DNA from 4 places in the Streptomyces sp. NPDC101225 genome. Region 1 is predicted to be linked to each of the others. Evidence: riboswitches for the same ligand, from Rfam matches in the RefSeq annotation. Region 1 holds a riboswitch; each other region holds the start of a gene.
The links. A riboswitch is a leader RNA that binds a small molecule or an ion and turns the genes downstream of it on or off. The one in region 1 is predicted to bind cyclic di-AMP.
Positions count from the first base shown of each region.

Region 2: it holds a riboswitch for cyclic di-AMP, as region 1 does, so the genes downstream of both, ACIRPX_RS24455 (NlpC/P60 family protein) here and ACIRPX_RS36220 (peptidoglycan DD-metalloendopeptidase family protein) in region 1, are expected to answer to the same signal.
Region 3: it holds a riboswitch for cyclic di-AMP, as region 1 does, so the genes downstream of both, ACIRPX_RS08310 (transglycosylase family protein) here and ACIRPX_RS36220 (peptidoglycan DD-metalloendopeptidase family protein) in region 1, are expected to answer to the same signal.
Region 4: it holds a riboswitch for cyclic di-AMP, as region 1 does, so the genes downstream of both, ACIRPX_RS28255 (C40 family peptidase) here and ACIRPX_RS36220 (peptidoglycan DD-metalloendopeptidase family protein) in region 1, are expected to answer to the same signal.

Region 1 covers NZ_JBIWOE010000038.1:33,022-35,213, forward strand. The annotation lists gene ACIRPX_RS36215 (alpha-galactosidase) at 1-727, shown strand, start outside; cyclic di-AMP (ydaO/yuaA leader) riboswitch at 1,024-1,182, shown strand; gene ACIRPX_RS36220 (peptidoglycan DD-metalloendopeptidase family protein) at 1,187-2,122, shown strand.
Region 2 covers NZ_JBIWOE010000018.1:77,668-79,859, forward strand. The annotation lists gene ACIRPX_RS24455 (NlpC/P60 family protein) at 1-924, opposite strand, end outside; cyclic di-AMP (ydaO/yuaA leader) riboswitch at 932-1,102, opposite strand; gene pcrA (DNA helicase PcrA) at 2,027-2,192, shown strand, end outside.
Region 3 covers NZ_JBIWOE010000004.1:327,796-329,987, forward strand. The annotation lists gene ACIRPX_RS08305 (transglycosylase family protein) at 1-973, shown strand, start outside; cyclic di-AMP (ydaO/yuaA leader) riboswitch at 1,169-1,338, shown strand; gene ACIRPX_RS08310 (transglycosylase family protein) at 1,342-2,019, shown strand.
Region 4 covers NZ_JBIWOE010000023.1:70,543-72,734, reverse strand. The annotation lists gene ACIRPX_RS28260 (DUF5997 family protein) at 63-467, shown strand; cyclic di-AMP (ydaO/yuaA leader) riboswitch at 680-852, shown strand; gene ACIRPX_RS28255 (C40 family peptidase) at 906-2,192, shown strand, end outside.

The sequences.
Region 1 (2,192 bases):
CTTCACCGACGCGGGCTGGCCCGGCGAGCCGTATCCGCAGCGGCTGTGGACCGACCATGTCCACGCCCTGTACGCCCTGTTGGACCGGCTGCGCGCGGCGCACCCCGGTGTCGCCTTCGAGTCGTGCTCGGGCGGCGGCGGGCGCATCGACCTGGGGATCATGAGCCGCACGGACCAGGTGTGGACCTCCGACAACACCGATCCGCTCGACCGGCTGGCCGTCCAGCACGGCTTCAGCCAGATCCATCCCGCGCGCGTGATGGCCGCCTGGGTCACCGACAGCCCCAACACCCAGCTCAACGGCCGCGTCAGCTCGCTGCGCTTCCGGTTCGTCAGTGCCATGGCCGGCGTGCTCGGAGTCGGCGGCGACCTCACCCGCTGGAGCGAGGAGGAGCTGGCCGAGGCGGGGGAGTGGGTGGCCCTGTACCGGCGGATCCGGCCTCTGGTGCAGCACGGCGAGCTCTACCGGCTGCGGCCGCCGGCGGGCGGGCTGAGCGCGGTGCAGTACGTGCGCGGGGACGACGCGGTCGTCCTCGCCTGGCTCCAGGCACAGCGCTACGGCGAACCCGTACCCGCGCTGCGGCTGAAGGGTCTTGACCCGGCAGCCTCGTACGAATGCCACGAAACGGGCGAAATCCATAGGGGTGCCGTCCTTCTGCATCACGGACTGCGGACCGGGCTGCGCGGTGATCTCGACGCGGCCGTCCTCCGGCTGCGCCGCATCTGAGCGATGTGTCCGTATTGGCCGAACTCGCTCCGGAATAAGGCATCCTGGCGGCACGGCGCGTGAGGAGCGTCATATCCGTGACCGAACGTGGTCCGTCATGTTCACGTAATTCACGCGTTTCACAAGGGAATTCGACCGGGAAGACACCTCCGTAATCCACGCAGGGTCACCACTGTTTCCCATTGAGGATCAACAGAAACGCTTTCCCGGGGAACCGTCACTTGTCCCATTGCGTCCTCGTCGCTTACGTTCGCCACCGATCCGGACGGACGCCCAATCCTGCCGCCGTCCGGTGCCCGCACAACTCACCCGTGAACGGCAGGAGCGGGGGACCCACAGGTATCACCGCCTGTTCCGGTCTCCGGAACGGCTTGGGGTAAAGCCGCGTCGAACGCGCGGCCGGGCATCTCCAGCTCGCACCCGACAGCTCACCTCGTAGGCGCCGGAGAGGAATTCGTCATGCCCGCGAAGGGTAAGCACCGCCGTCCGAAGTCCCTGCGCTTCACCCGCACCATCGCCGTCGCCGGAACCGGTGGCGCCGCGCTCGCGCTCCCGCTCATGGGCGCCACCGGCGCCCACGCCGCCACCGCCGACTCCGTTTCCCAGTCGGTTTCGCAAAAAGCCGTCCAGTCCCTTCCGGGCGCCGAGAAGAAGGCCACCGAGAAGAAGAATGCCGCGCATCACGACGGCGTTCGGACCTATTCGGTGCGGTCCGGCGACTATCTCGCGAAGATCGCCGACGAGCAGCACGTGTCCGGTGGCTGGAAGAAGATCTACTCGGACAACCGCCAGGCCGTCGGCGACGACCCGTCGCTGATCCACCCGGGCCTGAAGCTGACGCTCGGCAAGAAGGCCGCGCCGAGCGCCACCAAGTCCTCGGCCGCCCCGAAGGCCCCGGCCAAGAAGCCGGCCGCCAAGAAGCAGGCCGCGAAGAAGTCGTCGGCGCAGAAGACCACCGCGACGCAGGCCTCCAAGACCACCGGCAGCGGCTTCACCCTCCCGGTGAACAGCTCCGCCATCGGTACCGGCTACAAGGTGGCCGGCAGCATGTGGTCCAGCGGCTACCACACCGGCGTCGACTTCGTCGTCCCGACCGGCACCACCGTCAAGGCGGTCGGCTCGGGCACGGTCGTCTCCGCCGGCTGGGGCGGCGCGTACGGCAACCAGGTCGTCATCAGGCTGGCCGACGGCCACTACGCGCAGTACGCCCACTTGTCCCAGATATCCGTCTCGGCCGGCCAGGCCGTGACCGCGGGCCAGCAGCTCGGCCTCTCCGGTGCGACCGGCAACGTCACCGGCCCGCACCTGCACTTCGAGATCCGCACCACGCCGAACTACGGCTCCGACGTGGACCCGGTCTCCTACCTCCGCTCGAAGGGCGTCACCGTCGGCTGACCCCCCCGGCGGCAACCTGCCTGACACGCCACCGAAGGCCGGACCTCGATCCCCGGGTCCGGCCTTCGGT
Region 2 (2,192 bases), on a different contig from region 1:
GGCCTGGGTGAGGCCGGAGCAGTCGTAGGAGTCGGGGCCGGTGGCGCCCCAGACGTACGGCTTGCCGATCTGCGCCCGGGCGAAGGCGAGCGCCTTCGCGGCCTTGGTGGCGTACGTGGAGTCGACGGTGGAGGTGGACGTCGACGTGGAGGTGGAGCCCGAGTCCGAGGACGAGCCGGAGGTGGCGGCGGCGGCCTCCTCCTGGGCCTTCTGCGCGGCCGCCTGCTTCTTGGCCAGCTCGGCGGCCTGGCGGGCGGCCTCCTCCTCCTTCTTCTTCTGGATCGCCGCGAGCCGCGCCTTCTCCTCGGCGTTCAGCTTCGACAGCAGTTCGCGCGCGTCGGACAGCTTCTTCTGCACCGTGGACTTGGCGGTCCGCAGGTCGCTCTGTGTCGTGGTGAGCGTCTGGAGGTCCTTGGACGCCTGCTCGCGCTTCTTCATCGTCGCGGACTGCTCGGTGAAGTAGTCGTCGACCTCGCTCTTCTGACGTGAGGTCAGGCGCCCCATCAGCTGCGTCTGGTCGAAGTAGTCCTGCGGGGAGTCGGCGAGCAGGAAGGTCGCGGTGTCGGGCGCGGCGGCTCCGGTGCGGTACTGGGCCGCGGCGAAGGTGCCGAGCCGCTCCCGCTCGTCGTTGAGCTTCTGGGTGCGCTGGGCGACGTCGTCCAGGAGGGTGTCCACGCGCTTGCGCTGCGTGGCGGTCTTCTCCTTGGCCGCGTTGTACTTCTCGGTGGCCGATTCCGCCTGGCGGTAGAGGTCGTCGACCTTCTTCTCGACCTCCTCCACGCTCGGCCTGCCGTCGGCCGCGGGGGCGGCGTTGGCCGACTGGGACAGCAGGGCCACGGAGGTGAGGGCGGCCGTGGCGAGAGCGGGGGTGCGTATGCCTGCGACGCGCGAACCTGAGGGGCGGGACTTGCGGTGCGACGCCAAGGGAGGCGACTCCTTCCACGTTCCGCCTACCGGGTTAGCTGTCGGGTTCGGGCGGGTGGTTCGGAAGGCTTGCCCTACGGTCCGGGCCCCGTGCGGGAGTCGGGCCGATTCACCCCGGGAACGGTGGGTCCCCGGTTCCGGATGCGCGATGGCGTACCGGACTCGGCGGAGGCCGCGCGGCCCGGCGACGTTCGCCGGTGGGGGTCGTACGGCCTGCCCGGAACCGTAGCCAACTCGTGTGGCCCCTGTGAAGGTTGATGTTCGATATGCCCGATACATTTTCGTGACCTTTGGTCAAGGTGGCGCACGGCGCGGTCGTCCCGGAAGGATCTGCAGGAATTTGTGCATGATGTGACCGAACTGTCGTCGTGTGCCCGCTTCCGAGCGCTAATTTCCAGCCAGTCGCGGTCATCGGCCGTCCGTGCATCGCCGAGGCCGCCTGCACCGGCCTGACGGCGGCGGTCGCCGAGGTCGTCCGGGGGCGGCCGCGACCGGCATCGCCGCCGAACACCGCCGTCGAGCCGAGGCACAGCCGCACGGCGAGCCCGCGCAGCCCGCCGCGCGCGTGCGGGAGGTCGCGCTCCAGGCGGCCGGACCCGCGGCGGGGCGTCCGGCCCCGGCGTGCTCACCGGTGCCGTCGTCGACGCGCACGGCGACCTCTGCGGCGGCCGGTTCTTGGCCGGCGGCGTGACCAAGGTCTCGCACGAAGGCGTACGGGGGTTACGGGGGTGAAGGCGCCGTTCCCGGGCGGCGTCGCTGTGAGCCCGCGGGACGGCAAGGTCCGCGTCCGCGTCTGCGTCTGCGCCTGCGCCTGCGCCTGCGCCTGCGCCTGAGCGGTCGCGGACCGTGACGGCGCGCACCTGGACAGCGGGCGGTGGGGGCGCCGGGCTGTGGGAGACCGCCGGGCTGGGGGCGCCGGGCTGGGGGGAGACCGCCGGGCTGTGAGGGTCGCCGGGCTGGGGGCGCCGGGCTGTGTGTGGGGGCGTCGGCGGGCGGACAGGTCCGGCGACCCGTGGCCTCCGAGGGCCGCCACGTCACCGATCCGGCGAAGTTCCCGGGGTGGCGGCGGGCTGTCGGTGCGGCGCCCTAGACTCGGATGGCGATGAGCAGCCTCTTTGACGACAGCTTCCTGGCGGACCTCAAGGCCCCTCGCGGGCACGAGGAGGAGTCCCCGCCGCCACCCGAGGACGATCACGTACCGGAGCCGGTTCCGGACGATCTGTTCGGTGGGAAGTTCGACGTGCCGCCGGACCGGGAGGCGTACTACC
Region 3 (2,192 bases), on a different contig from region 1:
GAACGGTCGACACCGTCGCCCCCGCCAGGCTCCCGCCCTCGTCGTCGCGGCCGGGGTGACCGGCTCCGCGATCGCCCTCCCGCTCCTCGCCGCCTCGGGCGCGAGCGCCGCCGACGGCGGTGGCACGTGGGACAAGGTGGCGCAGTGCGAGACCGGCGGAGCCTGGAGCCAGAACAGCGGCGACGGCCGTTACGGCGGCCTGCAGCTGACCCAGGACGACTGGGACGCGTACGGCGGTCTCGACTACGCCACCCGCCCCGACCTGGCCAGCCGCAACCAGCAGATCGCCGTCGCCCAGAAGGTCCTGGCGGACCGGGGCGTGGGCGCGTTCCACACCTGCGGCCTGACCACCGGGCTGAGCAAGGAATCCGACGCGGCGGACATCGACACCGGTGTGCCGGGCGGCGGTGACGACTCGTCCGGCTCCGGGTCGTCCGGCAGCTCCTTCGGCCTGTCCAACTCCTCGGGCACCTCCTCGTCCGACTCGTCCGGCGAGTCCTCTTCGTCGGATTCGTCCGACGGCTCCCTCCTGGACTCCTCCTCCGGCCCGTCCCCTTCGGCCTCCACGGGCAAGGCGGACAACTCACCCGAATCCACCGCATCCGCGTCGCCGTCCGGGTCCGCCTCCCGTCGTGCCCCGAGCGCCGCGCGGGAGGGCGGCACCTCCCCCGCGGAGCGGGCGAAGGGGGACGACTCGGACAACTCCGAGCAGTCCGCGGGTTCCTGGAGCCTGGTCGACACCGGCGCGCTCGGCGGCGGCCGCCACCGTGGCGCGAGCGCCGACGAGACCGGGGCCGACGGCCACGCGGCCGGCACCTACACCGTCCGGGCCGGCGACACTCTCGCGTCCATCGCCGACTCCCGTGACGTGAGCGGCGGATGGCGCGCGCTCTATGACGAGAACAAGAAGGCCATCGGCGACGACCCGAACCGGATCGCGGCCGGTCAGACCCTGCGACTCGGTGGCGAATAGGGCGAAATCCAACGGGAGTTCACGTCATACTTCGCCGCGGAATGTCCGGTTTGGTGAAAGTGTGGGATGAGTCTCAGAAGCCCTGATCGTCTTTGAATTTCCGCGGATCGCGTGTCTACGGTCTTCACCGCTCGTCAACACGGGCCCCGTCCGCCGCAACGCCGAATCCTGCCAGCGGCCGCACGGGAACAGTCGTCGCGTCAAGCGCCGTAGGCAGGAGCGGGGGACCCAAGGTAAGTGCCCCACCGGGAAGTTGCTGGTGGCGGCTTGGGGTGTAGCCGTGCCGAGCGGGAGCGAGGCACGACCGGGCAACTCAACCGGCCCGAACCCGACAGCTCACCTCGCAGGCGTCGGTGAGGGGATCAACCATGCTGTTTTCCGGCCAGGGCAAGCACCGTCGTCCTTCCAAGGCCACCCGGGCCGCCGCGTTCGCCGGCCTGACCGGTGTCGCCATCGCCGCCCCGCTGATGGCGGCCGGCAACGCCTCCGCCGCCACCGCCTCCGAGTGGGACAAGGTCGCCCAGTGCGAGTCGGGCGGCAACTGGTCCATCAACACCGGCAACGGCTACTACGGCGGTCTGCAGTTCTCCGCCTCCACCTGGGCCGCGTACGGCGGCACGGCCTACGCCCCGCAGGCCAACCAGGCCGGCAAGGCGCAGCAGATAGCCGTCGCCGAGAAGGTGCTCGCCTCCCAGGGCAAGGGTGCCTGGCCGGTCTGCGGCACGGGCCTGTCCGGCGCCGCCTACAACGGCGCCGCCGCCTCGAAGCCGAGCACCACCACCCACACCGAGTCGCAGGCCGCCTCCCGCTCCTCCGAGCGCCCGGCCGCGAAGTCGCAGAAGAGCCAGAAGACCGTCACCACCCCGACCGGCAAGAAGGTCGAGAAGGGCGACGGCGAGTACAAGGTCGTCAAGGGCGACACCCTGAGCTCCATCGCCGTGAAGCACCACGTCGCGGGCGGCTGGTCGAAGCTGTTCAAGCTCAACAAGGACATCGTCCAGGACGCCGACCTGATCTACCCCGGCCAGCAGCTGCACCTCAAGTGACAGCGGGCCGGTAGCCGGACCACAGCGCCCTGACAGCCGTGTCCTCCAGCATGGAGGGCACGTGAGGGTCCGGCCCCGTCCCCACGGTCTCCCCGCCCCGGTGCGTGTTCCCCCGTACGCACCGGGGCGGGGTTCTGCTGTGCGCGTGCGCACGCGTGCTTTCGTGCCGGTTT
Region 4 (2,192 bases), on a different contig from region 1:
GCCCGGTGCCGGATCACCGGCCGCGGTCGGGGCCGTCGCCCCCGCTCGATACCCTTGGCCCCATGAAGTCGCACCAGAGCCCCCAGACGATGAAGCCCGCGACCGCGGCGAAGAAGCTGGGCGTGTACCTCGAGGCCACCCCCGCCGAGTTCCGGGAGGGTGCCGTCTCGCGGGCCGAGCTCGACCGGCTGCAGGCCGATCCGCCCGCGTGGCTGCGCGAGCTGCGGGCCAACGGTCCGCACCCCCGTCCGGTGGTCGCGGCGAAGCTGGGCGTCTCCATCGCGGGCCTCGCGCGCGGCGGTGTCACCGAGGCGCTCACCACCGAGCAGATCGAGGCGCTGAAGCAGGAGCTGCCCGAGTGGCTGCAGAAGGAGCGCGCGACCCAGGCGGAGGTCCGCAAGGAGGGCGCGCGGATCAAGAAGCGCGACGCCGAGCGTGCGGCCCGAAGCGAGTCCGGCCGGTCCTGAACCCTCGCCGTCCGCGTGCCGAACCCCGGCCGTCCGCGACGGAATGTCGCCTTCCGCACCCGCCGTGTGCACGAACCACGTATCTGACGGAGCGTCACGACGAAGGTCACAAAAGCGTATCGGACATTCCGCCCCTCAACCTTCACACGAGCCGCACAAGTTGGCTAGTTTGGCGGCAGGCCGCACGAGTTCCTCCGGCGCCCCGCCGGGACGTGCGGCCTCCGCCGAATCCGGTGCGCCCGCGCGGCAGCCGGAGCCGGGGACCCAACCGAACGATGGGGTGAATCGGCCCGACCGCCCACCAGGGCAGGGGCCGTAGGGCATACCTTCCGGATCTACCGCCCGAACCCGACAGCTAACTCGGTAGGCGGAGATGGAAGGAGTACGGCTCCCATGGCGCCGGAACGATCGTCGCGCCCCGGAGGCCCCGGCCCCGGCATGCGCAATTCCGCTCTCGCCACCGCTGCCCTGACCTCGGTGGCCCTGTTCTCGCAGACCGCCGACGCCGCACCGGTCACGGGGGACGAGGGCCCCAGTCGCGAGGACGTCCGGCAACGGGTGAGCAGCCTGTACGACCGGGCCGAGAGCGACACCGGCCTGCACAACATCACCCGGGCGCAGTCGGCGTCCCGGGGCCGCGGCGCCCCCGCGGGCGGTGGGCGGACCTCGGATCCCGAGCTGGACACCATCGCCCGGCAGTGGTTCCAGGGGGCGCGTTCGTCCCTGGGCCCGACGGTGCCGGCGACCCTGCCGGCCGACCGGATGCCCGCCCGGCCCGGTGCGCCGGCCCGCCCGAGGGAGCCCGAGCGCCCGCCCGTGCCGCGGGCCGCCGGTGCCGCCCGGGAGCTGGAGGCGCCCGCCCGGCCCGTGCTCGAACTGCCCGCCGCGGAGTCCCGCGGACGTGCCGCCGCGGAGCTGACGGCCGGTCCGGCGGCCGCGCTGCCCGCCGTGCCGGCCCAGCGCCAGGAGAGCTCGGCCCCGCCCGCGGCCCCGCCGGAGCCGAGGCAGACGGTGCTGCGCCGCTCCAAGCAGGCGAACCAGCGCAAGATCGCGACGGCCAGCGACCTGCTGTACCGCTACACGGCCCGGCAGACGTCCGTGGCTCCGCTCGCCGCCGCCCAGCCCCAGGCCCTCACCGCATGGCAGGACCCGGCGGAGCAGTCCCGCCGTGCGGCCGAGGAGGCGTGGCGACTGCAGCAGCCCAGCGTGCTGGACACGGGGGTGCCCGCCGCCGAGGAGTGGTGGACGCGGCAGCCGACCGTGCCCGACATGGGCGCGGCCACGGCCGAGGAGGAGTGGCGGATACGGCTGCGGCAGCCCAGCGTGCTGGACACCGGGGTGCCCGCCGCCGAGGAGTGGCGGACACCGCGGCCCAGTGTCCTCGACACCGGCATCCCCGCCGTCGAGACGCCCGTCGGCACCCAGGCCGACCGGGCCGTCGCCTTCGCCCGCGCGCAGATCGGCAGGCCGTGCCTGTGGGGTGCGGTCGGACCGGAGTCGTACGACAACGCCGGCCTCACCCAGGCCGCGTGGAAGGCCGCCGGGGTGGTGCTGCCGCGCAGCACGTCCGAGCAGGCGAGCACCGGCACGGTGATCCCGCTCGCCGAGAGCCGCCCGGGAGATCTGGTCTTCTTCCACGACAGCTTCAGCCATGTCGGGCTGTACACCGGCAACGGCATGATGGTCCATGCGCCCGGCCCCGGTTCGGTCATCCGCGAGGAGTCG